Regions from separate parts of the Streptomyces sp. NBC_00637 genome, predicted to be linked through region 3. Evidence: riboswitches for the same ligand, from Rfam matches in the RefSeq annotation. Region 3 holds a riboswitch; each other region holds the start of a gene.
What was found. A riboswitch is a leader RNA that binds a small molecule or an ion and turns the genes downstream of it on or off. The one in region 3 is predicted to bind cyclic di-AMP.

Region 1 (10,177 bases), 980 kb from region 3:
CCGCTGACCCGTTTCGAGGGACAGGGGCTGGACAAGGGTCACGTCGTGAACGATCTGCTCTTCCGTCGCGTACAGCATCCCGTCCAGCCCGGGGATCGCTGACCGGCCGAGGACCGATCAGGACCGCCCGAGGAATCGGTCGAGGAATCGGTCGGGAAACGAGGTCCCGCCCCACCAGAGGATCACCGACCGACCTGCCCCTCCACCACAGTCCTCTCCCTCGTTAGGGTCGATGCCGTGGCCATCAGTCCTCCGTTTCCGCCCCGTCCGCCGCATCCCGGCGGCGCACCCGAGGACGGTGTGCTCCGGCGCGCTCACCGGTGGCAGCGGTGGGTGTCCCCCCGGGGCGGAGGCGGGCCGAGGACCTGGGGAAAGCTGCGGTACGCGGCCCTGATCACCCTGCTCGCACTGTCCGGCCTGGTCATCCTCGCGCTGGTGCGCGAACAGACCGGCACGGAGGGGTTCCTGGTCGGGCTCGGTCTCGCCGTGCTGCCCGTACCGCTGCTGGTCGCCGCCTTCCGCTGGCTGGACCGGGTCGAGCCCGGACCCTGGCAGAACCTCCTCTTCGCCTTCGCCTGGGGCGCGTGCGCGGCGGCGCTGATAGCCATCATCGCCAACAGCTTCGCGACCCGATGGATAGCCACCGCGACCGCCGACCCGTCCGGCGCGGACACCCTCGGGGCGACCGTCATAGCGCCGATCGTCGAGGAGTCCGCGAAGGCCGCCGCCGTCCTGCTGGTGTTCCTCTTCCGCAGGCGGCACTTCACCGGGATCGTCGACGGCGTGGTCATAGCCGGGCTCACCGCCACCGGCTTCGCGTTCACCGAGAACATCCTCTACCTGGGCACCGCCTTCGGTACCGACCGGCTCACGGGCGACACCGGCGTCGCGTCCGTCACCGCCGCGACCTTCTTCGTACGCGTCGTCATGTCGCCGTTCGCGCACCCGCTGTTCACCGTCCTGACCGGCATCGGCTTCGGCTTCGCCGCGTTCTCCGGGGACCGCCGGCAGCTGCGGCGCGTGCTGCTCCCGCTGGGCGGACTGCTCCTCGCGATGGGCATGCACGCCCTGTGGAACGGCTCCTCGTCGTTCGGCGAGTTCGGGTTCTTCGCCGTGTACGTGGCGTTCATGGTGCCCGCGTTCGGGCTGCTGACCTGGCTGGCGGTGTGGACGCGGCAACGCGAGCTGCGTGCCGTGCGCGAGGAACTGCCCGCCTACGCGGCCGCCGGCTGGCTCGCCCCGGCCGAGCCGTTCGCGCTCGGCTCGATGCGGGCCCGCCGACTGGCCCGGGAGTACGCCGGCCTGCACCTCGGCAAGCCGGCGGCGCGCGAGGTGGCGCGGTACGAGGCGTACGCGACGGCCCTCGCGTTTCTGCGGTACCGCAGCCGACGGGGGCAGGCCGACGCCGACTTCCTCGTCCGGGAGCGGGAGTTGCTCGACGAGCTGTGGCGGCGCAAGGACCTCGCCCGGCCCGCGCTGGACCACGCGGCCCGCGTGACGGCCCCGCCGGTGAGGGTGACCGCGCCGCCCTGGCCGGTGTACGGGGTGTACGGGTACGGCCAGGGTCCCGCGGCCCACGGGCAGGGCCACAGCGCCGGGTTCGGACACCCGGCGGGGCCGATGTACGGAAGTCCGGCGGGGCCGATGTACGGGTACGGCTACGGGGGCCCGGCGGCGCACGGTCCCGGACCGGGGCACGGACCGGCGTACGGCCCCCGCTCGCACCGGTAGGTCAGGCCGAGGCCCGGTTCAGCCGGGTGATCTCCTGTGCCGTCAGTTCCAGCTCCGCCACCCCCAGCAGCGCGGGCAGCTGCTCGACCGTTCGCGCGGAGGCGATCGGCGCGGCGACCGTCGGCTGCGCGGCGAGCCACGCCAGGGCGACCGTGGGGATGTGGGTGCCGTGGGCCTGGGCGACCTCGTCCAGGGCCGTGAGGACGTTCCGGCCCCGCTCCGTGTCGAGGTGCTTGGCGGCGCCGGCGGCGCGGGCGCTCTCCACCGTCGTACCGGGCCGGTACTTGCCGGTGAGGAAGCCGGCGGCCAGCGCGAAGTACGGGACGGCGGCGAGGCCGAAGCGGCCGGCGAGGTCCTGGAGGCGGCCCTCGTAGGTGTCGCGGGAGACCAGGTTGTAGTGGGGCTGGAGGGCGACGTAGCGGGCCAGGCCCTCGCGGTCGGAGAACTCCAGGGACTCCTGGAGCCGCTCGGGCGAGATGTTGGAAGCCGCGATGTGCCGCACCTTGCCCGCCCGCACCAGCTCGTCGAGCGCGCCGATGATCTCCTCGACGGGCACCTCGGGCTTGTCGAAGTGCGTGTAGTAGAGGTCGATGTGGTCGGTGCCCAGGCGGCGGAGCGAGGCGTCGGCGGCTGCCTTGATGTTGTCGGCGGACAGGCCGGGGAACTCGGGGTGCTGGCTCACCTTGGTGGCGATCACGACGTCGTCGCGGTTGCCCCGGGCCTTCACCCACCTGCCGATGACGGTCTCGGACTCACCACCGCTGTTGCCGTCGATCCATGCCGAGTAGGAGTCGGCGGTGTCGACGAAGTTCCCGCCCGCGGCCGCGTAGGCGTCGAGAACGGCGAAGGAGGCCGTCTCGTCGGCGGTCCAGCCGAAGACGTTGCCGCCCAGGGAGAGCGGGAAGACCTCGAGGTCGGAGGAGCCGAGTCGGCGAAGAGCAGTCATGCTTCGTGTCAACGGACGAGGACCGTCCGCCCATTCCGGGCGTGACGCGAAGAACAGATGAACGGCCCCTGTGCACGGCGCCCGCACACCGCACAGATCGGCGGCCCCGACGCGGAGGGCGTCGGGGCTGCCGGGGTGGCTCAGGGCTGCGGGGCTGGATCAGGTGTCCGCGGGACGGGTTCCGCCCGGGGAGCGACCGAGGGGTGCCGTCGGAGGTTGCCGTTCAGGGGCGCCGGAGGGTGCCGCTCAGGGGGTGAGGCCCTTGTCGCGCAGCCAGGCGGCCGGGTCGATGCCCTCGGCGCTGCCGCCGGGGTGGACCTCGAGGTGGAGGTGGGCCCCGGTGACGTTCCCGGTCGCGCCCACCCGGCCGATGACGTCACCGGTGGCGACCTTCTGGCCGACACTGACGCTGATCGACGACTGGTGGCAGAACCAGAGCTCGGTGCCGTCGTCCAGGGTCAGGATGGTGCGGTAGCCGTAGGAACCAGCCCAGCCCGCCTCGGTGATGGTGCCGCTGTGGACGGCCTTGATGAGCGTGCCCGTCGGCGCGGCGAAGTCGAGACCCGTGTGGTAGCCGGAGGACCAGAGCGAACCGGCCTGCCCGAAGGTCGAGGTGATGGTGTACGAGGAGGTCGGCAGCGTGTACTGCTTGGCCAGCTCGGCCAGGCGCGCGGTCTCGGCCTTCGCGGCGGCTTCCTCGGCGGCCTTCTTCTTCGCGGCGGCGGCCTTGGCCTCCGCCTCCTTCTCGGCCTTGGCGGCGGCGTCCGACTCGGCCTTGGCCGCCGCGGCGAGCGCCTTGACCTCGACCTGGGACTGCTGCGACTCGGCCTGCGCCATGATCCGGCTGCGCAGCGCCTCGCCGGCGTCGGCGGCGCTCTCGTCGGTGTCGACGGCGGCTTCGGAGCCGAAGCTCGCGAGGGCCGGCGCGGCTTCCGGGGCGGGCTCGTCGTCGGAGATGAGGGAGCCCACGTTGGGCAGGTCCGGCATCGAGATGGAGACAGGCGCCTTGCCGGTGTTGGCGCTGGCCATGCCACCGGCGCTGACCGCGGCTATGACGCCGACGCCGAGAACGGTGGAGCTGCGGGCGAATCCGCCGCCGCGCTGCTTGGCGACGCGGTGCTTGCCGCGCACCGGGCGAGTGGACTCCGCGGTGGGGTTCCACTCCTCCCAAGGTCCCTCGTCGGGGCGGTAACCGCCGAAGCCGAAGGTCTCGGTGGACCCCTGGCCGGGCGCGTACGGGGCCTCGGGGGCAGGCGGGTTGGACGCCACGCGGGCGCACTCCTTTCCTTCCGTCGCCTACCGGGTTAGCTGACGGGTTCGGAGCGGGAAGGTCTCCTACGCGCGTAAACCCCTTGTGGACTCAGCGAGTTCACAACGGCTTCCGCGTGATTCACCCCATGGTGGTGGTTCCCCGGTTCCCTTGCGGGATTCGGCACGTGCCGCACGGAGCCGACTCTGGTGCCGGCTGGGACGACCGCGCTGCGTTATCGAACGTTAATAGACCCGGGGGTGCGTTTCCAAGCCGTTCCTCTTGATCAACAACATTTCTGGCCTGGACTTTTGGGCTGGCAGCGGTGAAAAACGGGCGAGTTGACCGCGCGAGGCGATGCCCCGAAAACGCTTCATCAGTCACAGGAGCTTTGATGGTGACTCAGTTGTTATGCGCAGGGCGGTCGTCCGGTCACCCGGAGTGAGGGACGCGTCGGGGAACGCACCGAAGGCCGGAACCCTTTCGGATTCCGGCCTTCGACTTATCAGTAGCGGGGACAGGATTTGAACCTGCGACCTCTGGGTTATGAGCCCAGCGAGCTACCGAGCTGCTCCACCCCGCGGCGATGAACACAACTGTACGCCATCAGCGGGACGGAAAGCACATCGGTTGATCCACGGCGCCCCGGCGGCCTCAGAGGAGGTGCCGGTTCGGCCCCTTCGCCCGCTCCTCGTACTCGGGGAGCACGAGGACGTCGACGCCCTGGGCCGTCAGCAGACCGGTGCCGTCCGCCTCCGTGACGAAGGTGTCCGGCTCGCGCCAGGCCGTGACCACCCGGCGCACTCCCGCGTCGAGGATGAGGCGGGCGCAGGGGGCCGGACGGGAGGAGCGGCGGGCGCACGGTTCGAGGCTGCTGTAGACGGTGGCCGTGGGCAGCCGGGGGTCGGCGGGGTCGAGCTTCGCGAGGGCTGCCTCCTCGGCGTGCACGACCGGGTCGCCGGCCTCGCGGGAGTGGCCGCGCGCCAGTTCGGTGCCGTCGGAGGCCACGATCACGGCGCCGACGCTGAAAGCGGTCCGCGACGGTGGACAGTCGGCCGCGAGCGCGCAGGCGAGCGCCAGCCAGTGCCGGTCGGCCGCGGCCGGCAGCGGCCCGGCGCCGGGGGCGGTGGGCTCGTAGCGGTTCAGGACGACGTCCTCGATGCGCCGGGTCTCCACCAGGCGCAGCCGTCCGCCCTGGTAGCCGCCCGGGCCGAAGAGGCGGGGCGCGGCCGGGTCGCCGACGAACAGCGGGGCGAGGACCAGCTGGAGTTCGTCGGCGAGACCCTGCCGGAGCAGCTGGGTGTGGACGGTTCCCCCGCCCTCGACCATGAGCCGCCGTACGCCGCGCACGTCGTGGAGGTGTTCGAGGAGGCGGCGCCAGTCCAGTGCGGGGCCGAGCGGGACGGCGTCCGCGGCGATACCGAGCGCGCGCACCCGCTCGGCGCCCTTGTCCGTCGTGTACACGACCTTCTCGCCACCCGTGTGCCAGAAGTTCGCCGCCGGGTCCAGTTCGCCGGAGCCGCTGACGGTGACCTTGAGGGGGTACGGCGGCAGCCCGGCGGCCACCCGGGCGGCGCGGCGCTCGGGGGAGTTCACGAGGAGCCGGGGGTTGTCGGCGCGGATGGTGCCGGCGCCGATGAGAATGGCGTCGACGGAGGCCCGTACCTCGTCGACACGGTCGAAGTCGGCGCGGCCGGAGAGGAGCAGGCGCTCGGGCGTGGTGTCGTCCAGGTAGCCGTCGAGGGAGACGGCGGCGGACAGCAGGACGTACGGGTACGGCATCGACGCGGCTCCCCGGGCTCGGTCCGACGGCGGTTGGTCGGCGTCGGAACGATGGTTGGACGACGGTTGGACGGCGGTCCGACAACGGTTCGACAGCGGCCTGGCGGCCGGACTTGGTTCAAGTTTGAAACAAACCTACACTGGGTGTATGACGACTCGCTGGCTCACCCCCGAGGAGCAACGCGCCTGGCGCGCGTTTGTCGCCGGTTACCTCCTCCTCGACGACGCGATCGACCGGCAGCTCCAGCAGGAGGCCGGCATGCCCCATCTGTACTACTCCATCCTCGCCAACCTCTCCGACCTGCCCGAACGGCGGCTGCGGATGACCGACCTCGCGGAGCGGCTGAAGATCACCCGCAGCCGGCTGACCTACGCGGTGTCCCGGCTGGAGAAGGACGGGCTGGTGCGGCGCGAGGACTGCGCGTGGGACAAGCGCGGCAGCGTCGCGGTCCTGACGGACGAGGGTATGACGGTGCTGGAGAACGTGGCGCCCGGCCATGTCGAGACGGTCCGCACGGCCCTGTTCGACCGGCTCACCCCCGAGCAGGTGGGACAGCTGGAGGAGATCTTCACGCAGGTCGCACGCGGGTTCCAGGGGGACGACGGCGGCGAGACGGCCCCGGAGGACCTCCCGTGGCGCCGACGCTCGTCACCCTGCTCCGGAACCCCGTGACCACGAGCCCCCCGTGACCGCGAATCCGTAAACCCATGGGCCCCTGAGCCGATGAGCCCATGCGCCGGTGAGCCCCCCGAGTCCGTGAGCGGCGAGCAGTGAGGGGGCATGTGGGGCATCGCAAACCAGTTGCTTCAAATTTAAAGCATGGGGTAGGGTCTCGACTCGTTGGATCTGCTTCAAATCTGAAGCACAAGGTGGCCCGGCGCCGCCTTGTCACCGTCCTCCGGACCCGGGAGCCCGCATGCCCGACACCCCCGCCGCCACCCCGCGCGCCCGCGTCCGGGTACCGCTGCGCTTCCCCGACGGCTACTCCGTCGACGCCGAACTGGTCACCTTCCACGGCCTCTCCGACGGCCAGGAGCACGTCGCCGTCGTCCTCGGCGAGCCGGCGCCCGGCGCCACCCCCCTGGTCCGGCTGCACTCCGAGTGCCTGACCGGCGACGTCTTCGGCTCCGCCCGCTGCGACTGCGGGCCCCAACTGCGCGAGGCCGTCGAGCGCATCGCCGGGACCGGCGGCGTCCTGCTCTACCTCCGCCAGGAGGGCCGCGGCATCGGCCTCTACAACAAGCTCGACGCGTACGCCCTCCAGGACCAGGGCCTGGACACCTACGAGGCGAACGCCGCGCTCGGCCTGCCCGAGGACGACCGGGACTACACGGCCGCCGCCCAGATGCTGCGCGCCCTGGGCGTCACGAGCCTGGACCTGCTGTCCAACAACCCCGACAAGGCGGACCAGTTGCGGGGCCTGGGCATCGACGTCCAGAACCGTGTCCCGACCGGCGTCTTCACGACCCCGCACAACGTCCGCTACCTGCGCGCGAAGGTCCTCCAGACCCAGCACACGCTGCCGCTCGCCGACCTCACCGAGCTGAGCGTGGGCTGACCGCCGACGCCCCGAACGGGCCGTCCAGCGCGGCCCATTGGAGCAGCATGATGGTCTTCGCGTCCGCGATCGCGCCGGAGCGGACGAGGTCGAGGGCCTCGGCGAAGGGGAGTTCGACGACGGCGATGTCCTCGCCCTCGGCCGCCACGCCCGCCGTGTCAGCGCCGGGGACGGAGGCGTCGTAGGGGGCGGCGAAGAAGGCGAGGCGCTCGGTGACCGAACCGGGGCTCATGAACGCGTCGAAGACGTGCTCGACGTCGTGCACCGCCCGTCCGGTCTCCTCGGCCGCCTCGCGGCGGATCGCCTCGCGCGGGTCGTCGCCGTCCAGCAGCCCGGCGGCCGTCTCCAGCAGCATGCCGTCCGGATGCCCGTTGACGTATGCGGGCAGCCGGAACTGCCGGGTGAGCAGGACGGTACGGCGCTCGGCGTCGTAGAGCAGGATCGTGGCGCCGTCGCCCCTGTCGTACGTCTCGCGCTGTTCGCGGCTCCAGTGGCCGTCGCTGTGCCGGTAGTCGAAGGTGGTGCGGCGCAGGACGGACCAGTCGCAGGCGAGGACCTCGACGTCCACGACGCGGACCCGGTCGTTGCCGGTGAGGTCGCGTCCGTGGCGGTCCAGTCCGGTACGGCCGCGGGGGTCGGGGACGTCGATGCCGGGGATGCCGGGAGTGCCGGGCGCGGGGGCGGGCGGGGTGTCGACGTGCTCGGTCATCGGCGGCCTTCGGGGAGGGGGTCGGTGGCGTCGGCGGTGCGGGCGTCGGGAACGTCGGCGAGGTCGGCGTAGACCGGTTTGCCCTGGGCCCGGGCCCGCTCGGCCATCCGGTCCGCACCCGGTGACGGACCGCCGACGCGCAGGACCGCGTCGCAGCGGTCCAGCAGGCGTTCGGCGACGGGGTGGAAGAGCTCGTCGAAGAGCGGGTCGCCGGGGGCGGCGCCGCCCGCCGTCTCCAGCAGGGGCAGCGCGAGCGCCTCACCGGTGACGGGCAGGTGCCCGGCGCGGAAGAGGACGAGGGCGGTCTCGTTCATGGCCCTCACGTTGGCCGCGAGCTTCGCGGGGTCGTCGCCGGTGCCCGAACGGTACGGGCCGGCGACGAGGATCATCAGCGGTTTCACGGGGTCTCCTGGGGCGGTTCGGGCCGGGGCGGGTTCAGGCCAGCCGGGTCTCGACGCCGGCGTCGCGCAGGGCGTCCAGGGTCTGCGGGCCGCCCGGATGGGTGGCGGGGTCCGCCGCGGCGGCGTCGGTGACGAAGGAGTGCACGGCGTCGAGGGGGGCGACCTGGCTGAACGCGCGCACGCCCAGCTTGGTGGCGTCGGCGACGGCGACCGTACGGGCCGCCTGGCCGAGCCCGACCTGCTTCACTGCCGCGTCCTCGAGGGAGAACTCCGACCAGCCGTGCGTGGCGTGCACCCCGCCGATCGACATCACGAACACGTCGAAGGCCAGAGACTCGAGGGTGCGCAGGGCCAGCGGTCCGACGAGGGACCGCTCACCCGGGCGGGACCGGCCGCCGACGACCAGCAGGTCGATGCCGGGCCGGTCGGCCAGCCGCAGCGCCGCCTGGAGACTGAGCACGGCGACGGTCAACGGGCCCCGCGCGGCGAGGTGTTCCGCCACGTGCACGGTCGTGGTCCCGGCGTCCAGCAGCACCCGTGACCCCGGCTCGACGAGTCCGGCGACGGCCGCGCCGAGCCGGTCCTTCGTCGCCGTCTGCCATGCCTGCCGGGCCTCGAAGCCGCCACCCTCCTCGCGCGGGCGCCCGGGGACGGCCCCACCGTGCACCCGCCGCACCAGCCCCTGCCGCTCCAGCACGTCCAGGTCCCGGCGCACGGTCATCTCCGAGACCCCGAGCCGCTGCGCGAGCTCGGCGACGGAGACCCGCGCCTGTCCTTGGTCCTGGCCGTGCCCCTGGACGAGGCGGAGGGTCAGGTCGAGACGGTCTGCGACATCCATGACGACATTTCTACCACGCCCATGTTCGAATGAACATCGATCTGTTCACTCGCCTCGTCTCCGCACACGTCAGGGGCCCCGGTGTCCTACGACACCGGGGCCCCTGAGGAATCGCACCACCGCCCGCCGGTCCTGGCGCTGCACCGGCTGCGGCACTGCGGGTACTGCCACCGCGTCGACCGCGGTTCCACTCGCGGCGTCCCCTCATCACTGCGGGCCGCCCGGCCCGGCCGTCAGTCCCGTCGCCGTCCTGCAACCACCTGGCTTCGACACTCCACCGCCGTAGCGTCATGCACCTGCTGTGCCCGGCAGTTCGTGTCTGCCCGGCCTTGGTCGATCTCCGTTACGAGAGAAACCATAGGCGGAGGAGCTCCCAATGTCTACTCTGACAAGAACAGATTTTGGGGTGCTCGGCGATGAGGTATCCCCGTCGCTCGGCCCAGGACGGGTCGGTGCATAGAATCCGATCTCATGCCGAAGCCTGACGAGCTGATCGTTGACATCGCCGCCCTCGTGGAATCCGAGCAGAGCAATCAGATGCCCCTGACCGTCGTCACCGGTGGTGCTGTCATCACCGGTCGACTGGCTCCCGAAGCCACGTGGCGGCAGCGCGTGTCGGAGGTGCTGACGGACTCCGCCCGCCTGGGCGAGTTCTCCGCCGTCTTCGACACCCCCGTGAAGAGGGACGGGCCGCCCACACATCTGCACTTCCATGTCGCCCGGATCCTCCAGGGCACGGTGGGGATCCCCGAGACGGGCGGGATGTACCGCGTCGCGATCGAGGACGTCAGCGCCTGGACCGTCGGGGACTTCAGCTACTCCGACCACTGACGCCCCGCACGCCCCCTCACGCGCGAAACGGAAGCAGCGCCCGGGTCGACCGAAGTCGACCGGGCGCTGCTTCACAGGCCGGAACGGGATGTCCCCCGCCCCGTCACCGGTAGGCCCTGTGGGACTCGAAC
Region 2 (10,177 bases), 1.5 Mb from region 3:
GGTGCCGAGGGCGATGCGGAAGCCTGTGCCAAGGGCGGTGCCGAAGGCGAGGCTGGGGCCGGTGCCGCCGCAGCCCGGAGCCGTCGCAGCCCGGGGCCGCCGAAATCCGGTGCCGCCCGTTCGTCTCCTCGCCTACCGTGACCGTATGGAACTGAAGGTGTCCAGCCTCGCGGACCGTCCCGACATGCTCGGCCCGGTCCAGGACATGCCCGACACCTGGCCGGAGTTCGCGACACAGGACCCGGTGGGCAACGCGCACTACGGGCGGATCCCGGTCGAGTTCCCGGAGTACGTCCTGTTCGCGCAGGACGAGCGGGGGCAGGTCGTCGCCCATGCCTACAGCGTGCCGTTCGCCCTGCACACCGAAGGGCGGGGCGAACTGCCCGCCCGGGGCTGGGACCAGGTGCTCGTCTGGGCCTTCGCCGACCAGCGCAGCGGGGCCCGGCCCGACACGGTGAGCGCGATCTCGATCGTCATCGCCCCGCACGCGCAGGGCCTCGGCCTGTCCGGGCGGATGCTCACGGCGATGCGGGACGGCGCCCGGGCGAAGGGCTTCACCGAGGTCGTGGCCCCGGTCCGGCCGAACGCCAAGCATCTCGAGCCGCGTGTTCCGATCGAGGAGTACGCGCACCGGGTGCGGGAGGACGGGCTGCCGTACGACCCGTGGCTGCGGGTGCACGTCCGGGCGGGCGCGAGCATCGAGCGGGTCGCGCCGGCGTCGATGACGGTGGCGGGTTCGCTGGCGGAGTGGCGCCGCTGGACCGGGCTGCCCTTCGACGCGCGGGGCGACGTCGAGGTGCCCGGCGCGCTGGTCCCGGTGCGGTGCGAGCCGGAGCGGGACTACGCGGTGTACGTCGAGCCCAACGTGTGGATGCGGCACCCCCTCTGAGGCGGGCGCCGCGATGCCTGCCGGCGCCGGCGGTGCCCCAGGGACTTCCTCGCCCGCGCCGCCTGAGGGTCGGGCCGTCCCTCGCAGGTCCTAACGGCCGTAGGGGTACCCCTGCTGGTACGGCTGGCCCTGCGGGGCCATGGGCGCTCCGTACGCCGGCTGGGCGGCCGGGATCTTCTTGTCGAACACCGCGGACAGCAGCAGCACCGTCCCCGTCAGCAGGGTCACCAGGATGGCGATGCCGAAGAAGGCGTCACCGTCGCCGTCGGGCGTCATCACCGCCCACGGCAGGATCAGGCACTCGTACAGCGCGAACGAGCCGAAGGCCACCCAGTCCGAGGAGAGGCCGCGGCGGACCGCCACGTAGAGGAAGGGCACCCAGACCAGGAAGCCCAGCGAGACCCAGACCAGCAGCACCCAGGCGAGCCGCTGGAACCAGCCGGCCGTCAGTTGTCTCTCCGCGCGCGTGGTCGGCACCGTCGGCATCGTCATGTCGTCCCCCAAGTAAGCAGAGGGCCAGGGTAGGACACCGGCGGCCCTCTCCAGGCCGTCGCTTCTTTACTGTGACATGAGCGAATCTTGTCGCTATGGGGGCCCTGTGTTTCCCGAGCGCTGGGATGCCACGGGTTACGGTGCGATCCGTTCGGTGCGGACGTCGAGTCGACACCGTATCGTCGCACCGATCAGGGGACTTCGACGGGCGCCGCCGTACGCGGCCGGAGCGCCGTACACACAGACGAACGATGGGGTGGGGATGGCCGAGCACCGGCAGTCCAGAAAGCGCAGATACATCACGTGGGGCGTGGCCGGCGCGGCCGTCCTCGCGGGGGCCGGGATAGCGGCGCAGACCTCGATGGCGGCCACCACCTGGCCCGCCCAGAAGACGTACACCGGCCGGGCCTTCGACGCCTGCACCGCGCCCTCGCAGGCCGCGATGAAGGCCTGGAAGACCGACGGCTACTACGGGGGCGCCGCCGTCTACGTCGGCGGCAAGAACCGCGGCTGCGCGCAGCCCAACCTGACCGCCTCCTGGGTGAAGTCGGTCAACACGGCCGGATGGAAGCTGATCCCGCTCTACGTCGGCGCCCAGCCGCCCTGCCAGACGGGCTCCAGCCCCGAGAAGATCACCGCCGCCACGGCCACCTCCCTGGGCGCGACCGACGGCGCGGACGCGGTCGCCAAGGCCGCGGCGCTCGGCATGAAGGCCGGCAGCCCGATCTACCTCGACATGGAGGCGTACGACATCACCGACAAGGCGTGCAACGACGCCGTGCTGGCGTATGTGCGCTCCTTCACCAAGACGCTGCGCGCCAAGGTCTACCGGGGCGGGTACTACGGCTTCAGCAGTTCCAGCGCCAAGGCCATCGCCACCGCCACGAACAAGACGGACCTGCCGGGCAACCTCTGGTACGCGCTGTGGGACAAGAAGGACACCACGACCACCGACTGGCCGTGGGGCGCCACCCAGTTCACCAACCACAGCCGCGGTCACCAGTACCTGGTCAACAGCAAGGAGACCCGCGGCGGTTACACGATCACCGTGGACCGCGACGCGTGGGACGCGCCGGTCGCCATCGTCGGCTGAACCGGATCACCCGAGGCCGTCGAGCACGCGGTGGACGCGCAGGGCTGAGCCCTCGCACCGAAGAGCGGGCGACGAGCGGGCGCGGCGGTGCCCGAAGTCTCGGTGAATCGTTGGTCGAATGGGTTGGCCCCAGCCGTCCCACTGCCTAACATCGATCACCGCAAGACTTTGTGCACCGTCGCACAATCTCCTCGGGAGGTTTCCCTTGCACCGCCGCCGTCGCACCGCGCTCCTGCTGTCCGCCGCGATCATGGCGGCCCCTCTCCTCACCGCCTGCGGGAACGACACGCATCCCGGTGCCGCGGCCGTCGTCGGCGGCCAGCGGATCACCGTCGCGCAGCTGGAGAGCCGGGTGAACGAGGTGCGCGCCGCCCAGCGGGCAGCGGTCACCGACGACGCCCAGTACGCGCAGGCCGTCGCCCAGACCGGCTCCCTCGCCCGCGACACCCTGCACGGCATGGTCCTGGACAAGGTGTTGCACCGCGCCGCCGAGGACGCGGGCATCACCGTCAGCCGTCGGGAGGTCCAGGAGATGCGGGCCGGACTGGAACAGCAGGCGGGCGGCGCGCAGGGCCTCGAGACGGCGTGGCTCCAGCAGTACGGCATTCCGCCGCAGCGCCTCGACGAGAACCTGCGCCTCCAGCTGGAGGCCCAGAAACTCGCCACCGAGCTCGGCACGAACACCAGCCAGCCCGCCTTCTGGAACGCGCTGTCCAAGGCCTCCAAGGCCCTCGACGTCGACCTCAACCCGCGCTACGGGAACTGGGACGCGCAGAAGGTCGCCCGCGTCGACGCGAAGACGCCCTGGGTGCGGGAGATCTCCACGGCGGGGACACAGCAGACCACGTGACCACGTGACCAGGTGACGACGTGATCACGCGTCTCCGCGACCCCGCGACCCCGCGTCTCCGCGACCCCGCGTCTCCGCGACCCCGCGATCACGGGGCGACACGGCGACGTGACCATGTGATCGTACGACCGGCCGGTTCGCCTGTGGATAACTCGCGGGGTCCGTCGGCGGGTGTGGGTTACGTTCGGGGTGTGAACGCAATCAGCTCCGCCGACGCCGACGCCGCAGTCACCGCCCCGGGCCGTGTCGTCCTGCTCACCACCAGCCACCGGGTCGCCCCCGGCCTGCTGTCCTGGCCCGCCTGGCAGGCGCTGCGCACGGCGGACCGGGTGCTGTGCGCGGACGGCGCGCATCCGCAGCTGCCCTATCTGTGCGACGCCGGCATCACCGTCGACGAGACCTCCCCGACCGCCGAGGAACTCCTCGCCGCCTGCGCCGACGGCCGCACGGTCGTGGTCGTGGCCACCGGGGAGGGCGAACCGGCCCTCACCGACGGCCTGGCCCGCCTGGCCGGCTCCGGCCGAGTGTCCATGCCCGAGCTGGAACTGCTCCCCGCCTCCTACGACCTCCCCGGCGCCCGGCTCCTCGACCTGGTCCAGGTCATGGACCGGATCCGCGTCGAATGCCCGTGGTCCTCCCGGCAGACCCACAAGGGGCTGGCGAAATACGCGGTCGAGGAGTCGTACGAGCTGGTCGAGGCGATCGAGGACGGTGACCACGACGAACTGCGCGAGGAGCTGGGCGACGTCCTGCTCCAGGTCGTCTTCCACGCCCGCATCGCCGAGGAGGACGAGGAGTCCCCGTTCTCCGTGGACGACGTCGCGGGCACGATCGTCGCCAAGCTCATCCACCGCCACCCCCATGTCTTCGGCGACGCCACGGCCACCACCCCGGAGGAGGTGAAGGAGCACTGGCTGCGCACGAAGGCGGCGGAGAAGCGGCGGGAGTCGGTGACCGACGGCGTCCCCCTCCACCAGCCCGGCCTGGCCCTCGCAGCGAAACTGGTGTCCCGGGCCCGCACGGCACGACTGGAGGTGCCGCTGCCGGCGGCCCAGGGCATCGGCTACGAACTGCTCGCCCTGGCGGCGCGAGCCGAGTCGGAGGGCGTCGACCCGGAGGCGGCGCTGCGCGCGGCGGCCCGGGCGTACCGCGACGCGATCCGGGCTGTCGAGGGCGTCGACGGTTAGTCACGTGGATTGCTGTCGCCCGTCCCGTGCCCAGGGGTGCCGCGCCGCGGAAGGCCCTCGCGGGGTGGGATGAGGGCACCGCTACGGTCATGGAGTGACCGAGCAGCCCGAGTCAGACACCACCGCTCCCGAACTCTTCACCTGGGAGTTCGCCACCGATCCCTATCCCGCCTACGCCTGGCTGCGCGAGCACGCCCCCGTGCACCGCACCGTGTTGCCCAGCGGTGTCGAGGCCTGGCTGGTCACCCGGTACGCCGACGCGAAGCAGGCCCTCGCCGACCAGCGGCTCTCCAAGAACCCGGCGCACCACGACGAACCGGCGCACGCCAAGGGCAAGACCGGCATCCCCGGCGAGCGCAAGGCCGAGCTGATGACGCATCTGCTCAACATCGACCCGCCGGACCACACCCGGCTGCGACGGCTCGTCAGCAAGGCCTTCACGCCCCGCCGGGTCGCCGAGTTCGCGTCCCGTGTGCAGGAACTGACGGATCAGCTCATCGACCGGTTCGCCGCCGAGGGTGAGGCCGACCTCATCCACGACTTCGCCTTTCCTCTCCCCATCTACGCGATCTGCGACCTGCTGGGCGTCCCCCGCGAGGACCAGGACGACTTCCGTGACTGGGCGGGGATGATGATCCGGCACGGCGGGGGGCCGCGGGGCGGGGTCGCGCGGTCGGTCAAGAAGATGCGCGGCTACCTGCTGGAGCTCATCCACCGCAAGCGCGCCGAGCTTCCCGCGGACCCGGCTCCCGGAGAGGACCTCATCTCCGGGCTGATCCGCGCGTCGGACCACGGTGAGCACCTCACCGAGAACGAGGCCGCCGCCATGGCCTTCATCCTGCTGTTCGCCGGCTTCGAGACGACCGTCAACCTCATCGGCAACGGCACCTACGCCCTCCTCACCCACCCCGAGCAGCGCGACCGTCTCCAGCGCTCGCTCACCGAGGACGACGGCGACCGCGCTCTCCTCGAAACGGGCGTCGAGGAACTCCTGCGCTACGACGGGCCCGTGGAACTCGCCACCTGGCGCTTCGCGACCGAGCCGCTGAGCGTCGGCGGGCAGGACATCGCGGCGGGCGACCCCGTCCTCGTCGTGCTGGCGGCCGCGGACCGTGACCCGGCGCGTTTCGTCGATCCCGACACCCTCGACCTGTCCCGCCGCGACAACCAGCACCTCGGCTACGGCCACGGCATCCATTACTGTCTGGGCGCCCCGCTGGCCCGCCTGGAGGGCCAGACCGCGCTGGCCACGCTCCTCACCCGCCTGCCCGATCTCCGACTGGCCGTGGATCCGGGCGAGTTGAGGTGGCGCGGCGGGCTCATCATGCGCGGACTGCGGACTTTGCCGGTCGCGTTCACTCCGGTGCATTCCGATGCATAACCGGACCGTGTCTGACCGGATGTCAGCGGGAGTGTGACCGTTCGGCGGAGCAAAGGTGACCAACACTCAAGTCTGTGATCTTCACGTGATCTGCGCGGCATTAACTTGTGACAAGTGATCGTCTGCCGATACGTTCACTCGTCAGCGCGACGCATCGGTTCCGCCCGCCGCGCCGTTCAGTGCTGTCCACAGAAAGGCCCCTCGCATGCTCTCCGGGAACGGTCGTCACCGTCGCCCCCGCCAGGCCCCGGCGCTCCTCGTCGCGGCCGGAGTGACGGGCTCCGCCATCGCCATCCCGCTGCTCGCCGCCTCCGCCGCGAGCGCGGCCGACGGCACGGTGTGGGACAAGGTGGCGCAGTGCGAGACCGGCGGCTCGTGGAGCGCCGACGAGGGTGCCGGCGAGTACGGCGGCCTGAGCCTCACCCAGAAGGACTGGGAGGCGTACGGCGGCCTCGACTACGCGACGAGCCCCGACCTGGCCAGCCGCAGCCAGCAGATCGCCGTGGCGCAGAAGGTCCTCGCGGCCGACGGCATCGGCGCGTGGGGCACCTGCGGGCTGACCTCCGGGCTCACCCAGGAGAACGGCGCGCTGAACGTGGACACCGGCGTGGCGGACGACTCGTCCGACGCGTCCGACTCCTCTGGTTCATCCGGATTGTCCGACCTGTCCAGGGGATTGTCCGGATCCTCGGGCTCCTCGACGAGTGACGACTCCTCGACCGGATCGTCCGACTCGTCCGCCGATTCGTCCAGTTCACCCTCGGCGTCCGCTTCCTCCCCTTCCTCCTCTTCCTCCGCCGTCGCGGACGACTCCGGCACGTCCGGCGGTTCCGGCGGTCGGGGTGACGGGTCGACGGGCGACGGCTCGCCCACGGCGACCCCGGAAGCGGATGACTCGGACAATTCCGGCCAGAGTGAGGGCTCCTGGAGCCTCGTCGACACCGGCTCCCTCGGCTCCGGCAAGCATCGCGGCTCCACCGCCGACGAGGCGGCGACCAAGGCCGCGACCGACGCCGCCGAGGGCGGCACCACCACCGCCTCCGCCGGCCGGCATGCCGCCGCCACCTATGTCGTCCAGGAGGGCGACTCCCTCGCGTCGATCGCCGACTCCCTTGGTCTCGACGGCGGATGGAGCGCCCTCTACGCCGAGAACAGGGACCTCATCGGCGCCGACCCGAGCAACATCGCCGCCGGTCAGACCCTCGACACAGGGGTGGAATAGGGCGCAAAGCCCAAGAAAAACAGCGGGAGTTCACGTCACGCTTCGCGCCGAATGTCCGGTTTGGTGAAAGTGTGGGATGAGTCTCAGAAGCCCTGATCGTCTTTGAAATTCCGTCGATCGCGTGTCTACGGTCGAGGCCGCTCGGCAACCCGAGCCCCGGCCGTCGCAACGCCGAATCCTGCCAGCGGCGCCCCGGGAACAGTCGTCGCGTCAAGCGCCGTAGGCAGGAGCGGGGGACCCAAGGTAAGTGCCGCGCCGGTCGGTTGACCGGAACGGCTCGGGGTGAAGCCACACCTCCCACGGAGCAGTGCTCCGGCGGACGAGGAGTGGCCGGGCAACTCACACGGCCCGAACCCGACAGCTCACCTCGCAGGCGTCGGTGAGGGGATCCACCATGCTGTTTTGCGCCAAGGGCAAGCACCGCCGTCCCTCCAAGGCCACCCGCGTCGCCGCGCTCGCCGGCGTCACCGGGGTCGCCATCGCCGCCCCGCTGATGGCGGCCGGCAACGCCTCCGCCGCCACCACCTCCGAGTGGGACGCGGTCGCCCAGTGCGAGTCCGGCGGCAACTGGTCCATCAACACCGGCAACGGTTACTACGGTGGCCTCCAGTTCTCGGCGTCCACCTGGGCCGCGTACGGCGGCACCGCCTACGCCTCGCAGGCCGACCAGGCCTCCAAGTCGCAGCAGATCGCCATCGGCGAGAAGGTTCTCGCGGGTCAGGGCAAGGGTGCCTGGCCGGTCTGCGGCACCGGCCTGTCCGGCGCCGCGTACGACGGCGGCAGCGCCGACTCGTCGAGCTCCGGCTCGTCCAGCTCCTCCGGTTCGTCCAGCTCGTCGAACAGCGGCAGCACCAGCAGCCGCTCGACCGACGAGCAGAGCGCCTCCCGTTCGACCGACCGCCCGGCCGCCTCCAAGACGGTCACCACCCCGACGGGCAAGAAGGTCAAGAAGGGCGACGGCGAGTACAAGGTCGTCAAGGGCGACACCCTCAGCACCATCGCCGAGAAGCACAAGGTCAAGGGCGGCTGGGCGAAGCTGTTCGAGCTGAACAAGGACATCGTCGACGACGCCGACCTCATCTTCCCGGGCCAGCAGCTTCACCTGAAGTGACACCTGGCCCCCAGAGAAGCCACAGCGCCCTCACATCCGAGGTCGGCACACTGAAGACCTCGTGAGGGTCACCCCCCCCGTCCCCACGGGCCCCCGCTCCGGTGCGTGTTCCCCCGTACGCACCGGAGCGGGGTTTCTCTTTGCCCGTTCACCACCTGTTGTCGGACTTTCTTGGCCACCCCCCTTTGTTCCGGGCGGAAACAATAGGTACGGTCTGTCTGTCCACGGGACGGTCGGTCGGCTGCCGACGGCCCCGGGGCGGTTAGGCTCTAGTCGCAAGGCCCGGCCAGGGCTCATCAAGGCCCCCGGTCCCCGCACAACCAGCGTCACATCCCAAGAAGGAGATGCTCGTGCCGTCCATCGACGTCGTCGTAGCCCGGGAAATCCTGGACTCCCGAGGCAACCCCACGGTCGAGGTCGAGGTCGGCCTCGACGACGGCAGCACGGGTCGTGCCGCCGTTCCGTCCGGTGCCTCCACCGGTGCCTTCGAGGCCATCGAGCTCCGCGACGGTGACCCCAACCGCTACCTCGGCAAGGGTGTCGAGAAGGCGGTCCTCGCCGTCATCGAGCAGATCGGCCCGGAGCTCGTCGGCTACGACGCCACCGAGCAGCGCCTGATCGACCAGGCCATGTTCGACCTGGACGCCACCGACAACAAGGGCTCGCTCGGCGCCAACGCCATCCTCGGCGTCTCGCTCGCCGTCGCCCACGCCGCCTCCGAGGCCAGCGACCTGCCGCTGTTCCGCTACCTGGGCGGCCCCAACGCGCACCTGCTGCCGGTGCCGATGATGAACATCCTGAACGGCGGCTCGCACGCCGACTCCAACGTGGACATCCAGGAGTTCATGATCGCCCCGATCGGCGCGGAGTCCTTCTCCGAGGCCCTGCGCTGGGGTGCCGAGGTCTACCACACCCTCAAGAAGGTGCTGAAGACCAAGGGCCTGTCCACCGGCCTCGGCGACGAGGGCGGCTTCGCCCCGAACCTCGAGTCCAACCGTGCCGCGCTCGACCTCATCATCGAGGCCATCAAGCAGGCCGGTTACGTGCCCGGCGAGCAGATCGCGCTCGCGCTCGACGTCGCCGCGTCCGAGTTCTACAAGGACGGCAAGTACGAGTTCGAGGGCAAGTCCCGCTCGGCCGCCGAGATGACCGAGTACTACGAGGAGCTCGTCTCCGCGTACCCGCTGGTCTCCATCGAGGACCCGCTGTACGAGGACGACTGGGCCGGCTGGAAGGTCATCACCGACAAGCTGGGCGACAAGGTCCAGATCGTCGGCGACGACCTCTTCGTCACCAACCCCGAGCGCCTGGCCCGCGGCATCGAGGAGGGCTCCGCCAACGCCCTGCTCGTCAAGGTCAACCAGATCGGTTCGCTGACCGAGACCCTGGACGCCGTCGAGATGGCCCAGCGCAACGGCTTCAAGTGCATGATGTCCCACCGCTCCGGCGAGACCGAGGACGTCACCATCGCCGACCTCGCCGTCGCGGTGAACTGCGGTCAGATCAAGACCGGCGCCCCGGCCCGCTCGGACCGCGTCGCCAAGTACAACCAGCTGCTGCGCATCGAGGAGATCCTCGACGACGCCGCGGTGTACGCCGGCCGCAGCGCCTTCCCCCGCTTCAAGGGCTGACGCCGCCGACCCGAACCGGGTCAAGGCTCCGCCAGTCGTACGTACGTCCCCGTACCCGGTCCCGTACCGTGTGCGGGGACGTACGCACGTGTGAGACGGGAGGCGGGAAGCAGTGGCCGTGAAGGACCGGGACCGTTTCTCCACCGCGACCAGGATCAAGCTGCTCGGCGAGCAGACCGCGGCCCGGGTCTACCGCTCCCAGACCAAGCGCCAGGCGCGCCGCTCCCGGCTCACCGGCCGCGCCGCGCTCCTCGCGCTCGTCCTGTGCACGCTGATCGTGGCCCTGGCCTACCCGATGCGCCAGTACGTCTCGCAGCGCGC
Region 3 (10,177 bases):
GCAGCGCGTACACCCACAGCCCGGCGGCGAACAGCAGCGTCAGCAGGCCGGCGTCCGGTGGCCGGCGCGGGACCCGCCAGGTTCTGCGGTCTCCGCCGGTGCTCGGGCCCCTGCTTCCCGGGCTGACCGTGCTGCCCGGGCCGACCGTGCTCTCCGAGCTGCCCGTGCTGCCCGGGCTGCCGGGAGTGCCCGGTCCGGCGGAGAGGTCGGGGGTGGGCAGCTCGCTGCTCTCGGTGCTCGGTACGGGCACGTGTGGTGGCACGTGGTGCGGCACGTGTGGCACGTCGAGGCTCCCCTCCCTCAAGCCAACTATAGGAATTTTCTCTTCTTTTCACACCAAAATCGTCGAACTCGGTTCAACCCGCGAACACCGGCCCGTGCACGGCGGCGCGGGCACGGCGGTACCAGCGCCAGCCGACCGTCTTCGGTCCGTCGCGGTACGGGGCCATCCGGGCCCCGGATCCGGCAAGCCAGTCACGGACATCGGCGACGGTGTGACCGCGGCGCACGATGAGCCGGGCGATGCGGTAGTGCTCGTCGCGGTCCGAACTGAGGGCGTGCCGTACGGCGGTGGCCGTCTCGTAGCCCGCGGCCGCCGCCGTGCGCCGTACCCGCCCGCTGTTGTAGCCGTGCGGATAGGCGAGATGACGGACCTGATGGCCGAGGGCGTTCTCCAACACCGAACGTGAGGAACGCAGTTCGTGCGCGAGTGCCCGGGGAGAGAGAGTGTCCAGCTGGGCGTGGGTGACGGTGTGGCTGCCGATCTCCATGCCGTACTGCTCGAGTCGGGCCGCCTGCTCCAGCGTCATCATCGGCGCGGGCGGCAGCAGGCTGCGTCCGCCGCGGGTGATCGCTCCGGTGGTGAGATAGGCGGTGGCGGGCAGGCCGCGGCCGGCCAGCGCCTCGGCCGTCGCACCGGGCAGATCGGCGAAGCCGTCGTCGAAGGTGAGCAGCACCGGCCGGGGCGGCAGCGGCGCCCGCCCCGCGAGGTGGTCGGCGAGCGCGCTGATCGTGACGGGCGTTCGGCCGCTGTCCACGACGGCGTCCAGGTGCTCGCCGAACTGCTTCGGGCTGACGGTGAACTCGGCGATCCAGGCGGGCGGTTCCTCCATCACGGCGTGATACAGAAACACCGGGAAGCCGTTACCGCCGCTGGCCCTGTCCCTCTCCGTGTCCCGGCCGCTGCTCCCGCCCGCGTTGTCGTCGGCGGTTCTGTGCGCGGACGCCGTCATCGTGCGGCACCTCGCAACGCGCGCCGGGCGCGCAGATAGCCCACCGGCCCGTAGAGCATGCCGCGCCGCTGGAGCCGGGAGAGCCGGGCGGGCCAGGCGTGGTTCCGGGCGTCGTGGCCGCCGGGCGCGCCGTCCGCCGCGGGCTCCGCCTCCCGGCTCGCCGTCAGCGCCCGAGCGTGGGCGAGGCCCCGGGGCAGCCGGGCCAGGAACGCCGGCAGCAGACCGGGCCGGTTGACGAGGATCGCCGTGAGGTAGGCGGTGAGGCCGGCACCGTAGCCGTACGCCTGGGTCTCGAGGTCCCGCCAGGTCTCCCGGTGGTGGTGCCAGACCAGGGCCAGCGGGGTGTAGTGCAGCCGGTGGCCCCCGACGAGGACCCGGACGAACCCGTAGAGGTCGTCGCCGCCCCGCGCGAGTGTCCCCGCGCCGGTCGCGGGGTCGAAGCCGCCGACCGCCCGCAGTACCTCCGTACGGAAGGCCATGCTGGCGCCGGAGCCGAAACGGCCCGCGGTGAACGGGAACAACGGCTCGTCGGCGGGCGGGTCCAGCGGGTCGTAGGTGCGGGCCGTGAACCCCTTGGCGAAGCCGCCGTGGCTCTCCAGGAGCACCTGGGCAGGGGTCCGCAGCCGGGCCGGCAGGATCAGGCCGGTGACGCAGCCGAGGCCCGGGTCGGCGGTGAACGGCGCGGTGAGTTCCGTGAGCCAGCGCGGATCGGCCACGACGTCGTCGTCGGTGAAGGCGATCACCTCGCCGTAGGCGGACTCGACGCCCTTGTTGTGTGCGACGGCGAGTCCGGGCGCCGGTTCGGTGACGTACCGCACGCGCTCGGCGTACTTGCGCTCGACCAGGTCCCGGGTGGCGTCCGTCACCGGCGCGTTGTCGACGACGACGATCTCGAAGTCCGGGTGATCCTGGGCGAGCAGCGAGTCGAGGGCCTGGGCGAGCTTCTCGACGCGCTCACGCGTGGCGACGACGACGGTGGTGAACGGGACGGCGACGGCCGGGGCGATCGGGCTGGTCGCCCCGTGCGGGCCGATCGGGGCGCCGGCGTGCGGGTCGGTCGGGGCGGTGGCGGTCGAGGCGGCCACCCCGTGCGCGGGCCCCGCCCCAGGCCCCGGCTCGAACCCCCGCCCGGATCCCCGCCCGGAACCAGGCCCCGGCTCAGACCCCCGCCCAGACCCCGGCCCCGCCTCCGCGGAAGGCGGCCCGGAAGGCGGCCCGGAAGGCGGCCCGGATGCCGACCGGCGCAGGGCCAGACCCAGCAGGACGGTCTTCGGGTCCGCGCCCTCCGGTACCAGGCCGAGCAGTGTCCCGATCGGCCGCCCGCCCCGCCTGACCAGCACGAACACCTCGCCGTGCGTGACGGGCGGGCTGCCCGGCCCCGGTCTGAGGACACCCCCGTCGTCCAGTTCGAGCTCGGCGACCTGCACCGGCCCGATGTCCAGGAACCTCTGAATCTCCCGCTGTGCACGTGCAGCGCGGTACATGAACCCCCCTTGTTTCACGCCGTCTCACGCCGTCTCACGCCCGTCACGTCGGCCGGCCGACGCCGCCCGTCACGATCGGCGCAGTCGGCCCGCGCCCTTCAAGGTCCGTGCGGCCGCCGCGGCCAGCCTCGGCCGGTTGCGCACGAAGTGATGCGCGCGGCGGGACGGCTCACGGCTGAGCCAGTACAGCGCGGCGCCCACTCCCGGACGCGACCACGCTCCCTCGTACACGGGGAGTTCCCCGGTCTTGAGCGAGTCCTTGTACTCGGCCGCGCCCCGCCCCAGGTCGAGCAGGCCGATGCCCTCGGCGGCGGCCGACTCGGCCATCCGCAGATGCAGGACCAGGCCGGGCGAGAACTTCGCGAACTCCGGTTCGTACGAAGGGAACCAACAGGCCAGCACGGTCGACGAACGCAGTCCGAAGTGCGCGGCGATCGGCCGGTCACCGGCGTAGAGGACGGAGAGCGTGCCGGAGCACTCCGGCGCGCGCGTCCCGGCGAGCGCGTCCACGAGCCGGGTGATCCACTCCTGTGCGAACCGGTCCCGGCGGCCGGTCCTGCGGTACTGCGCGGACTTCCACGCCATGAGCGTGCGCAGGGCGGCCGGATCGCGTTCGTCGAACACGAACCGCAGCTCCCCGACCTGGCGGCCGAGCCTGCGCTCCTTGGCGAGAGTCGTCTTCAGGAACTTCGGCGACTGAGCGCGCAGCACGGACTCATAGGTCTCGTAACCCTTTTCGACGTCGATGACATAGGAGGCGTACTCCTCGGCCGCGTGCGCGGTGAACAGCCCCTGCTCCGCCTCCAGGTTGTCGAAGGCGAAGCTCGACAGGGCACACGCCCGCATCAGTTCGTCGGCGTTCAGCCCGAGACCCGGGGCCAGTACCGCGCCCTGCGCGTCCGAGACGCCGTACGCGAGGGCCTGGCCCTGTCCGAGCCGGCCCCGTTCGTGGGGCAGGAAGCCGACCGGCTCACGCCCCTCGTACACCACCGCCACCCGTGAGCGTGGCCGCACCAGGCCCACGGCGTCGGTGAACTCCGGTTCCATGAAGGGGTTTCGCGGAAGCGTCGACGCGGCACGCAGCGCGCGCCACCGCTCCCTCTCCCCCTCGCCGAGGTCCTGCGGCCTCAGCACACGAATGCGCCCACTGCTCAACCTGACCCCCCGATCAAGTCCCCCCTGGACACCTGGACGGTACCGCTCCACCTGGCCATCGCGGTAGGTAGCGTCGCATGTTGTTGCCAACCGGTGCAGAGGCCTTTAACCGTCCGCTACCCGGCGATGTGCCAGAAAGCTGTTTCATCGAGTCGTTCGGCAACCAGTCGTGAGCCTGGCGGACAAGGGGAGTTGGCAGAACAGGACAGGACGTGAACGTCGTCCGGTTCGCGTCGAACCCGGGGGGCCCGGGATCCGTATTCTCTGATCATGGCCGCACCCACCGCATATGCCGAGCGCACCGCGTACTCCCTCATCGCCACCGACCTGGACGGGACGCTGCTCCGCGGCGACGACACCTTCTCCGACCGGTCGCTCGACGCACTCGCGCGGGTGGCGGCCGTCGGCGCACGCCATCTGGTGGTGACGGGACGGCCCGCGCCCCGGGTGCGCCCGCTGCTCGACCGGCTGCACAGCAGGGGGCTCGCGGTGTGCGGCCAGGGCGCGCAGTTGTACGACGCCGGCGCGGACCGACTGCTGTGGTCGGTCACCCTGGACCGGGAGCTGGCCGAGACCGCGCTCGGCAAGATCGAGGCGGAGGTCGGGCAGTTGTACGCGGCCGTCGACCAGGACGGCGTCGACGGGCTGACGCTCATCGAGCCGGGCTACCGCATGCCGCACCCGACGCTGCCCGCCCTGCGGGTCGGCCGGCGGGACGACCTGTGGTGCGAGCCGATCAGCAAGGTGCTGTTGCGCCATCCCACGCTGTCCGACGACGAGTTGGCGTCGACGGCCCGCTCGGTGGTCGGCTCGCTGGCCACGGTCACCATGTCGGGGCCGGGCACGGTCGAACTCCAGCCCTGCGGGATCACCAAGGCGACGGGTCTGGCCCTGGCCGCCGAACACCTGGGGCTGCGGCCCGAGGACACCGTCGCCTTCGGGGACATGCCCAACGACATCCCCATGTTCGACTGGGCGGCTCGTGGAGTGGCCATGGCCAACGCCCATCCGGAGCTGAAGGCGGTGGCCGACGAGGTGACGACGTCGAACGAGGACGACGGCGTGGCCGTCGTCCTCGAACGACTGTTTCCGTAACCGGCTACCCGGCTACCGGACAGGGACTACCGGCTACCGGGAGCCCTGTCGGCATCGCCGCCGGGGCGATCAGTACGCGCCGAACACGTTGTCGATCGAGCCGTAGCGCGCGGCCGCGTAGTTGCAGGCGGCGGTGATGTTCGCGACCGGGTCGTACGAGTCCCACGACGTGCCGTTCACGTGGTAGGCGCGGAAGGTCGGGTCGATGACCTGGAGCAGTCCCTTGGACGGGATGCCCGCGGCCGCGTTGGAGTCCCACAGGTTGATGGCGTTGGGGTTGCCCGAGGACTCGCGGATGACGTTGCGGTAGATGCCGTTGTACGTCCCCGGGATGCCGTGCTGCCCCATGACCTGGAGGGACGCCCGGATCCAGCCGTCGAGGTTGTTGGCGTAGCCGAGGCTGGTGGCCGTGGAGACGGTCGGCGTCGCCGCGGAGGCGGTGGTCGCCCCGAGGACGGGGAGGGCGAGCACGGCCGCGCCGGTGGCGGCGACGGCGAGCGTGCGGACGAGACGGTTGCGGCGCGGCTGAGCGGCAGCGGGCATGACGAATTTCCTCTCCGGCGCCTGCGAGGTGAGCTGTCGGGTTCGGGCGGGAGCTGCCCGGTCGCGTCCTGACGGTCGCGGCTTGACCCCTAGCCGTACGGCCTGTCCGAAACGTCTTGCATATCCAAGACATCCGGAAATCCGTTTCGGCGACTTACCTGGTTCCCCCGCTCCTGCCGAGCGGTATCGATGGGTGTTCGGGCGGCGGCAGGATTCGGCGTTCCGCCCGACAGGTCGGGAACGTATGCGAGAGCACATGTCCGGAACAAGTAGCGGATTCACAGATCACCCCTATTGACCTTGGTCTGTGGCCTATGGGGTGCTTGATCCTTTGTGGGTGCAAACCTTCAACTTGCTTGGGGGGTGCGGAGAATCGGTGAAGGGCGACGGTGAACCGGATCTTCGCGCCGAGTGAGCCAACTCACCGGCATCCACAAGAGTGTCGAATCGGGCATTAAGCCCAACTCATCGTTTAAGGAATGGCCATGGGGCGCGGAAAGGGAAAGTCCGCCGTCGCGCCCGACGCGTCGCGGGGGAGAGGGGGGTGAAAGCGTGATCGTCGTCACGCGGAGAGAGGGTGGCCGGGCTCGTTCCGGGCGGCGTGCACCCCGTCCGGGACATGAATCCCCGCTTCCCGGAAACTCTCTCCATGTCCGCTCATATGAGCTGATCAACAACATAACGGGCATGATCAGACGGTGCCTGGCCTGCGGGGCGCCCCCCGGACGCCCTCCGGAGGCCTTCCGGGCGCCCCCGGGCGAGTCCGGAGCGAGTCCATTCGAGCCCGCGGGACGTGGGGGCTATCGGTGATCGAAACGTGACCGGATACGCTGACTTGAGTGATGGCAGAGACCTATCGACAAACCGCGTAATCGCCGGTAGACACCAGCAGACAGGAGACCCCTCGTGACCGTCGTCGGGCCGTTCGGGCTGAGCGTGCGGGACCAGGCTCTGGAAGCCGATGTCCAGGCCGGATTGGCGGCTGTCGAGGAAGGTTTGCTCGAGGCCACCAAGAGTGAGGTCCCCTTCATCACGGAGGCCGCCCAGCACCTCGTACGCGCGGGCGGGAAGCGGTTCCGGCCGCTGCTCGTGGTGCTCGCGTCGCAGTTCGGGGACCCGTACGCGCCGGGCATCGTGCCGTCGGCCGTCGTGGTGGAGCTGACCCACCTGGCCACGCTGTACCACGACGACGTGATGGACGAGGCGGACGTGCGGCGCGGGGTGTCCAGCGCGAACACCCGCTGGGGGAACTCCGTCGCCGTCCTCACGGGTGACTTCCTCTTCGCGCGTGCCTCCCACATCCTGGCCGACCTGGGGCCGGAGGCGGTGCGGGTGCAGGCGGAGGCGTTCGAGCGGCTGGTCACCGGACAGATCCTGGAGACCGCGGGGCCGACGGACGGGCGCGACCCGGTCGACCACTACCTCGACGTGCTCGGTGGCAAGACCGGCTCACTGGTGGCGGTGGCCTGCCGGTTCGGGGCGATGATGTCCGGCGCCGACGATACGGTCGTCGACGTGCTCACGCAGTACGGCGAGCGCCTCGGCGTCGCCTTCCAGCTGGCGGACGACGTCCTGGACATCGCCTCCGACTCGCACGAGTCGGGCAAGACGCCGGGCACGGACCTGCGCGAGGGTGTCCCCACGCTGCCCGTGCTGCGGCTGCGGGAGCGGGCGGCGCGGCTGTCGCTGCCCGAGGACATCGCCCTGTGCGAGCTGCTGGACTCCGACCTGACCGACGACGCCCGGCACACCGAGGCACTGGAGGCGCTGCGGGCCCACCCGGCGCTGGAGCAGGCCCGCCGGGACACCGTGCGGTACGCGAAGGAAGCGCGGTCCGCGCTGGCGCCGCTGCGCGAGTGCGACGCGAAGGCGGCGCTGATGGAACTCTGCGACGCGGTGGTCCACCGGGCGGGCTGACCCCGGGGACCCCTACGGGTCGGATGCCGGCTCGTCATCTCGTGTCATACCGCAGGCGTATGTGGAGTTGAGCCCTCGGGCTGACGCTTACCCATGGCTGATTTGGTCAGATGGGAACCACGGAAAACACCACTCCTCACCGATTCGGGTGAGAATGGCGGCTTGGGGTGGGGACGTGCAAGCGTGAGATGACCAGCCGCCGCCGACGACGGAGGTAAGGCACACATGGCACCGAAGGCATCCGACGACACCACGACCGGCGGGGCGTCGACCGGCGCGGAAGCCGACGACCTGCGCCTCGGACGGCGCAAGGCCGCGCGGTACATCGTCCCGGTCACCGTGATCGGTGTCGCGGCGGCGACGATCGGGCTGGTCCCGGCGCTCGCCGACTCCGGCGACCCCGACCTGCCGAAGATCACCGCACAGCAGCTCCTCGACAAGATCGCCGCGTCCGACGTGCAGCAGCTGTCCGGAACGGTGAAGATCAGCACCGATCTCGGGCTGCCCGACCTCGGGGGACTGGAGAGCGGGCTCCTCTCGGGGGCCGCGGGGCAGGGCGGTGACGGTTCGTCCGCCGACCCGTCCACCAAGCTCACCGAGCTCGCCGCCGGCACGCACACCCTGCGCGTCGCCGCCGACGGCCCGGACCGGCAGAAGCTCTCGCTGCTGGAGAACGCCGCCGAGTACAGCGTCGTCCACAACGGCAAGGACGTGTGGGGATACGACAGCGCGTCCAACGAGGTCTACCACTCGACCGCAGACGAGAGCTCCGGCAAGGGTTCGGGCAAGGACTCCGGAAAGGCGGAGACCCCCGTCCCCGCCACGCCCGGAGAGCTCACCGAGGACGCGCTGAAGGCGGTCGACGACACGACCTCCGTGACCGTCGACGGCACCGTCCAGGTCGCCGGCCGTGACGCCTACAAGCTGCTGGTCAAGCCGAAGCAGTCCGGTTCCACGGTCGGCGCGATCAGTGTGGCCGTGGACGCGAAGACCGGCCTGCCGCTGAAGTTCACGCTGACCCCGGCGAGCGGCGGCGCCGCCGTCGTGGACGCCGGCTTCACCCAGGTCAGCTTCGCCAAGCCCGCCGCGTCCACCTTCGACTTCACCGCCCCCAAGGGCGCGAAGGTCACCGAGGGCGACGAGGCCGGGAAGAGCGCCCCCGGTCACTCGGAGAAGTCCGACGACCTCGCGAAGGACCTCGAAGGCATCGGGGGCGTCGAGGGCGAGGACGGCTTCGGCGGCCTCGGCGGACCCGACGTCCTCGGCGAGGGCTGGACGTCCGTCGCCGTCTTCGACACCGGGGGCGAGGGCGTGCCCTCGGGCGCGGAGGCAGGCGGCGACCTCGGCGGCTTCCTCGGTTCCTTCGGCGACAAGGTGACCGGCAAGTTCGGCTCCGGCACCGTCTTCTCGACCCGCCTGATCAACGCCCTGATGACGGACGACGGCAAGGTCTACGTCGGCGCGGTCACCAAGGACGCCCTGGTGAAGGCGGCGAACGCGGCGAAGTAGGCCGAGCGGCCGAACGCGGGCGGCCGAGCGGCCGAGGCATGCGAGGCGGCCGTTCGGTGAAGTGATGAAGTGGTGGAGCGGGTGAAGCGGGGCGGAGGCCGGCCCACGGACACCGGAGACCGGGAAGCCGGAGGGGAAGCCGTATGGGGGAGTCAGTGCGGGAACCCGTACGGGAGCCCGTGGACGACGACGCCGTCATCCACACCCGCGCCCTCACCAAGCGTTACCGCGGCGGGCAGCTCGCCGTGGACGGCCTCGACCTGACCGTCCCGGCGGGCAGCGTCTTCGGCTTCCTCGGCCCCAACGGCTCCGGCAAGACCACCACCATCCGCATGCTGATGGGACTCATCGAACCCACGGCCGGCTCGGCCCGCGTCCTGGGGCAACCCATGCCGCGGGCCACGCGCGCCGTCCTGCCCCACGTCGGGACGCTCATCGAGGGTCCCGCCCTCTACGGCTTCCTCTCCGGCCGGGACAACCTCCTGCGCTACGACGCCGCCGACCCGACCGCCGATCCGCGCACCCGGCGTGCGCGGGTGTCGGCGACGCTCGAACGGGTGGGCCTGACGGCCGCCGCGGGCAAGAAGGCGAAGGCGTACTCCCTCGGTATGAAACAGCGCCTGGGCCTCGCCGCCGCCCTTCTCCAGCCCCGTCGGCTGCTCGTCCTCGACGAGCCGACCAACGGCCTGGACCCGCAGGGCATGCGGGAGATCCGCTCCCTGATCCGGGAGCTGGCGGCGGAGGGCACGACCGCCTTCCTCTCCTCGCACCTGCTCGACGAGATCGAGCAGGTCTGCACGCACGCGGCGGTGATGGCGCAGGGCCGGCTGCTCGTCCAGGGCCCGGTGGCCGACCTCGCCGCGGGGACCCGCGGCCGGCTGGTCGTGACGACCCCGGACCCGGCCGACGCGGCCCGGGTGCTCAAGGAGCAGGGGGCGGACGACGTCGTCCTCGGCGAGGACCGGGTGAGCGCAGAGGCCCCGCCCCCGGACCGTGACCTCGCGGACCTGAACGCCGCGCTGGTGACGGCGGGTGTCCGGGTGCGCGGCTTCGCCGTCGAGCGGGCCTCCCTGGAGGACGCGTTCGTGGCTCTCACCGGGGAGGGATTCGATGTCGCGGGCTGACACGGCGGACGACCGGAGCCGGGAGCCGGCACCCACCTCGGCACCGACGCAGGCATCGGGCCGGACGCCGACGTCGACACAGGCCTCGTCACCGGCGCGGACGGTGCGGTGGACCTGG

Region 1: another riboswitch for cyclic di-AMP. It lies ahead of OG440_RS19695 (M23 family metallopeptidase); the one in region 3 lies ahead of OG440_RS15135 (transglycosylase SLT domain-containing protein).
Region 2: another riboswitch for cyclic di-AMP. It lies ahead of OG440_RS22040 (transglycosylase family protein); the one in region 3 lies ahead of OG440_RS15135 (transglycosylase SLT domain-containing protein).

What each region holds. Positions count from the first base shown of each region.
Region 1 covers NZ_CP109046.1:4,476,287-4,486,463, reverse strand. The annotation lists gene trmB (tRNA (guanosine(46)-N7)-methyltransferase TrmB) at 1-102, shown strand, start outside; gene OG440_RS19705 (PrsW family intramembrane metalloprotease) at 238-1,731, shown strand; gene OG440_RS19700 (aldo/keto reductase) at 1,733-2,677, opposite strand; gene OG440_RS19695 (M23 family metallopeptidase) at 2,924-3,946, opposite strand; cyclic di-AMP (ydaO/yuaA leader) riboswitch at 3,954-4,122, opposite strand; tRNA gene OG440_RS19690 (tRNA-Met) at 4,436-4,509, opposite strand; gene OG440_RS19685 (dihydrofolate reductase family protein) at 4,581-5,708, opposite strand; gene OG440_RS19680 (MarR family winged helix-turn-helix transcriptional regulator) at 5,857-6,381, shown strand; gene ribA (GTP cyclohydrolase II) at 6,626-7,267, shown strand; gene OG440_RS19670 (NUDIX domain-containing protein) at 7,245-7,976, opposite strand; gene OG440_RS19665 (DUF4406 domain-containing protein) at 7,973-8,365, opposite strand; gene OG440_RS19660 (DeoR/GlpR family DNA-binding transcription regulator) at 8,412-9,215, opposite strand; gene OG440_RS19655 (hypothetical protein) at 9,687-10,046, shown strand; tRNA gene OG440_RS19650 (tRNA-Lys) at 10,157-10,177, opposite strand, start outside.
Region 2 covers NZ_CP109046.1:5,008,574-5,018,750, forward strand. The annotation lists gene OG440_RS22005 (N-acetyltransferase) at 146-889, shown strand; gene OG440_RS22010 (hypothetical protein) at 980-1,381, opposite strand; gene OG440_RS22015 (glycoside hydrolase domain-containing protein) at 1,644-2,474, shown strand; gene OG440_RS22020 (SurA N-terminal domain-containing protein) at 2,680-3,324, shown strand; gene OG440_RS22025 (nucleoside triphosphate pyrophosphohydrolase) at 3,516-4,511, shown strand; gene OG440_RS22030 (cytochrome P450) at 4,606-5,892, shown strand; gene OG440_RS22035 (transglycosylase family protein) at 6,098-7,114, shown strand; cyclic di-AMP (ydaO/yuaA leader) riboswitch at 7,320-7,505, shown strand; gene OG440_RS22040 (transglycosylase family protein) at 7,509-8,225, shown strand; gene eno (phosphopyruvate hydratase) at 8,570-9,856, shown strand; gene OG440_RS22050 (septum formation initiator family protein) at 9,969-10,177, shown strand, end outside.
Region 3 covers NZ_CP109046.1:3,493,719-3,503,895, reverse strand. The annotation lists gene OG440_RS15160 (hypothetical protein) at 1-283, opposite strand, end outside; gene OG440_RS15155 (polysaccharide deacetylase family protein) at 357-1,112, opposite strand; gene OG440_RS15150 (glycosyltransferase) at 1,229-2,716, opposite strand; gene OG440_RS15145 (GNAT family N-acetyltransferase) at 2,786-3,850, opposite strand; gene OG440_RS15140 (HAD family hydrolase) at 4,142-4,966, shown strand; gene OG440_RS15135 (transglycosylase SLT domain-containing protein) at 5,036-5,509, opposite strand; cyclic di-AMP (ydaO/yuaA leader) riboswitch at 5,513-5,739, opposite strand; gene OG440_RS15130 (polyprenyl synthetase family protein) at 6,416-7,426, shown strand; gene OG440_RS15125 (LolA family protein) at 7,652-8,935, shown strand; gene OG440_RS15120 (ABC transporter ATP-binding protein) at 9,079-10,059, shown strand; gene OG440_RS15115 (ABC transporter permease) at 10,046-10,177, shown strand, end outside.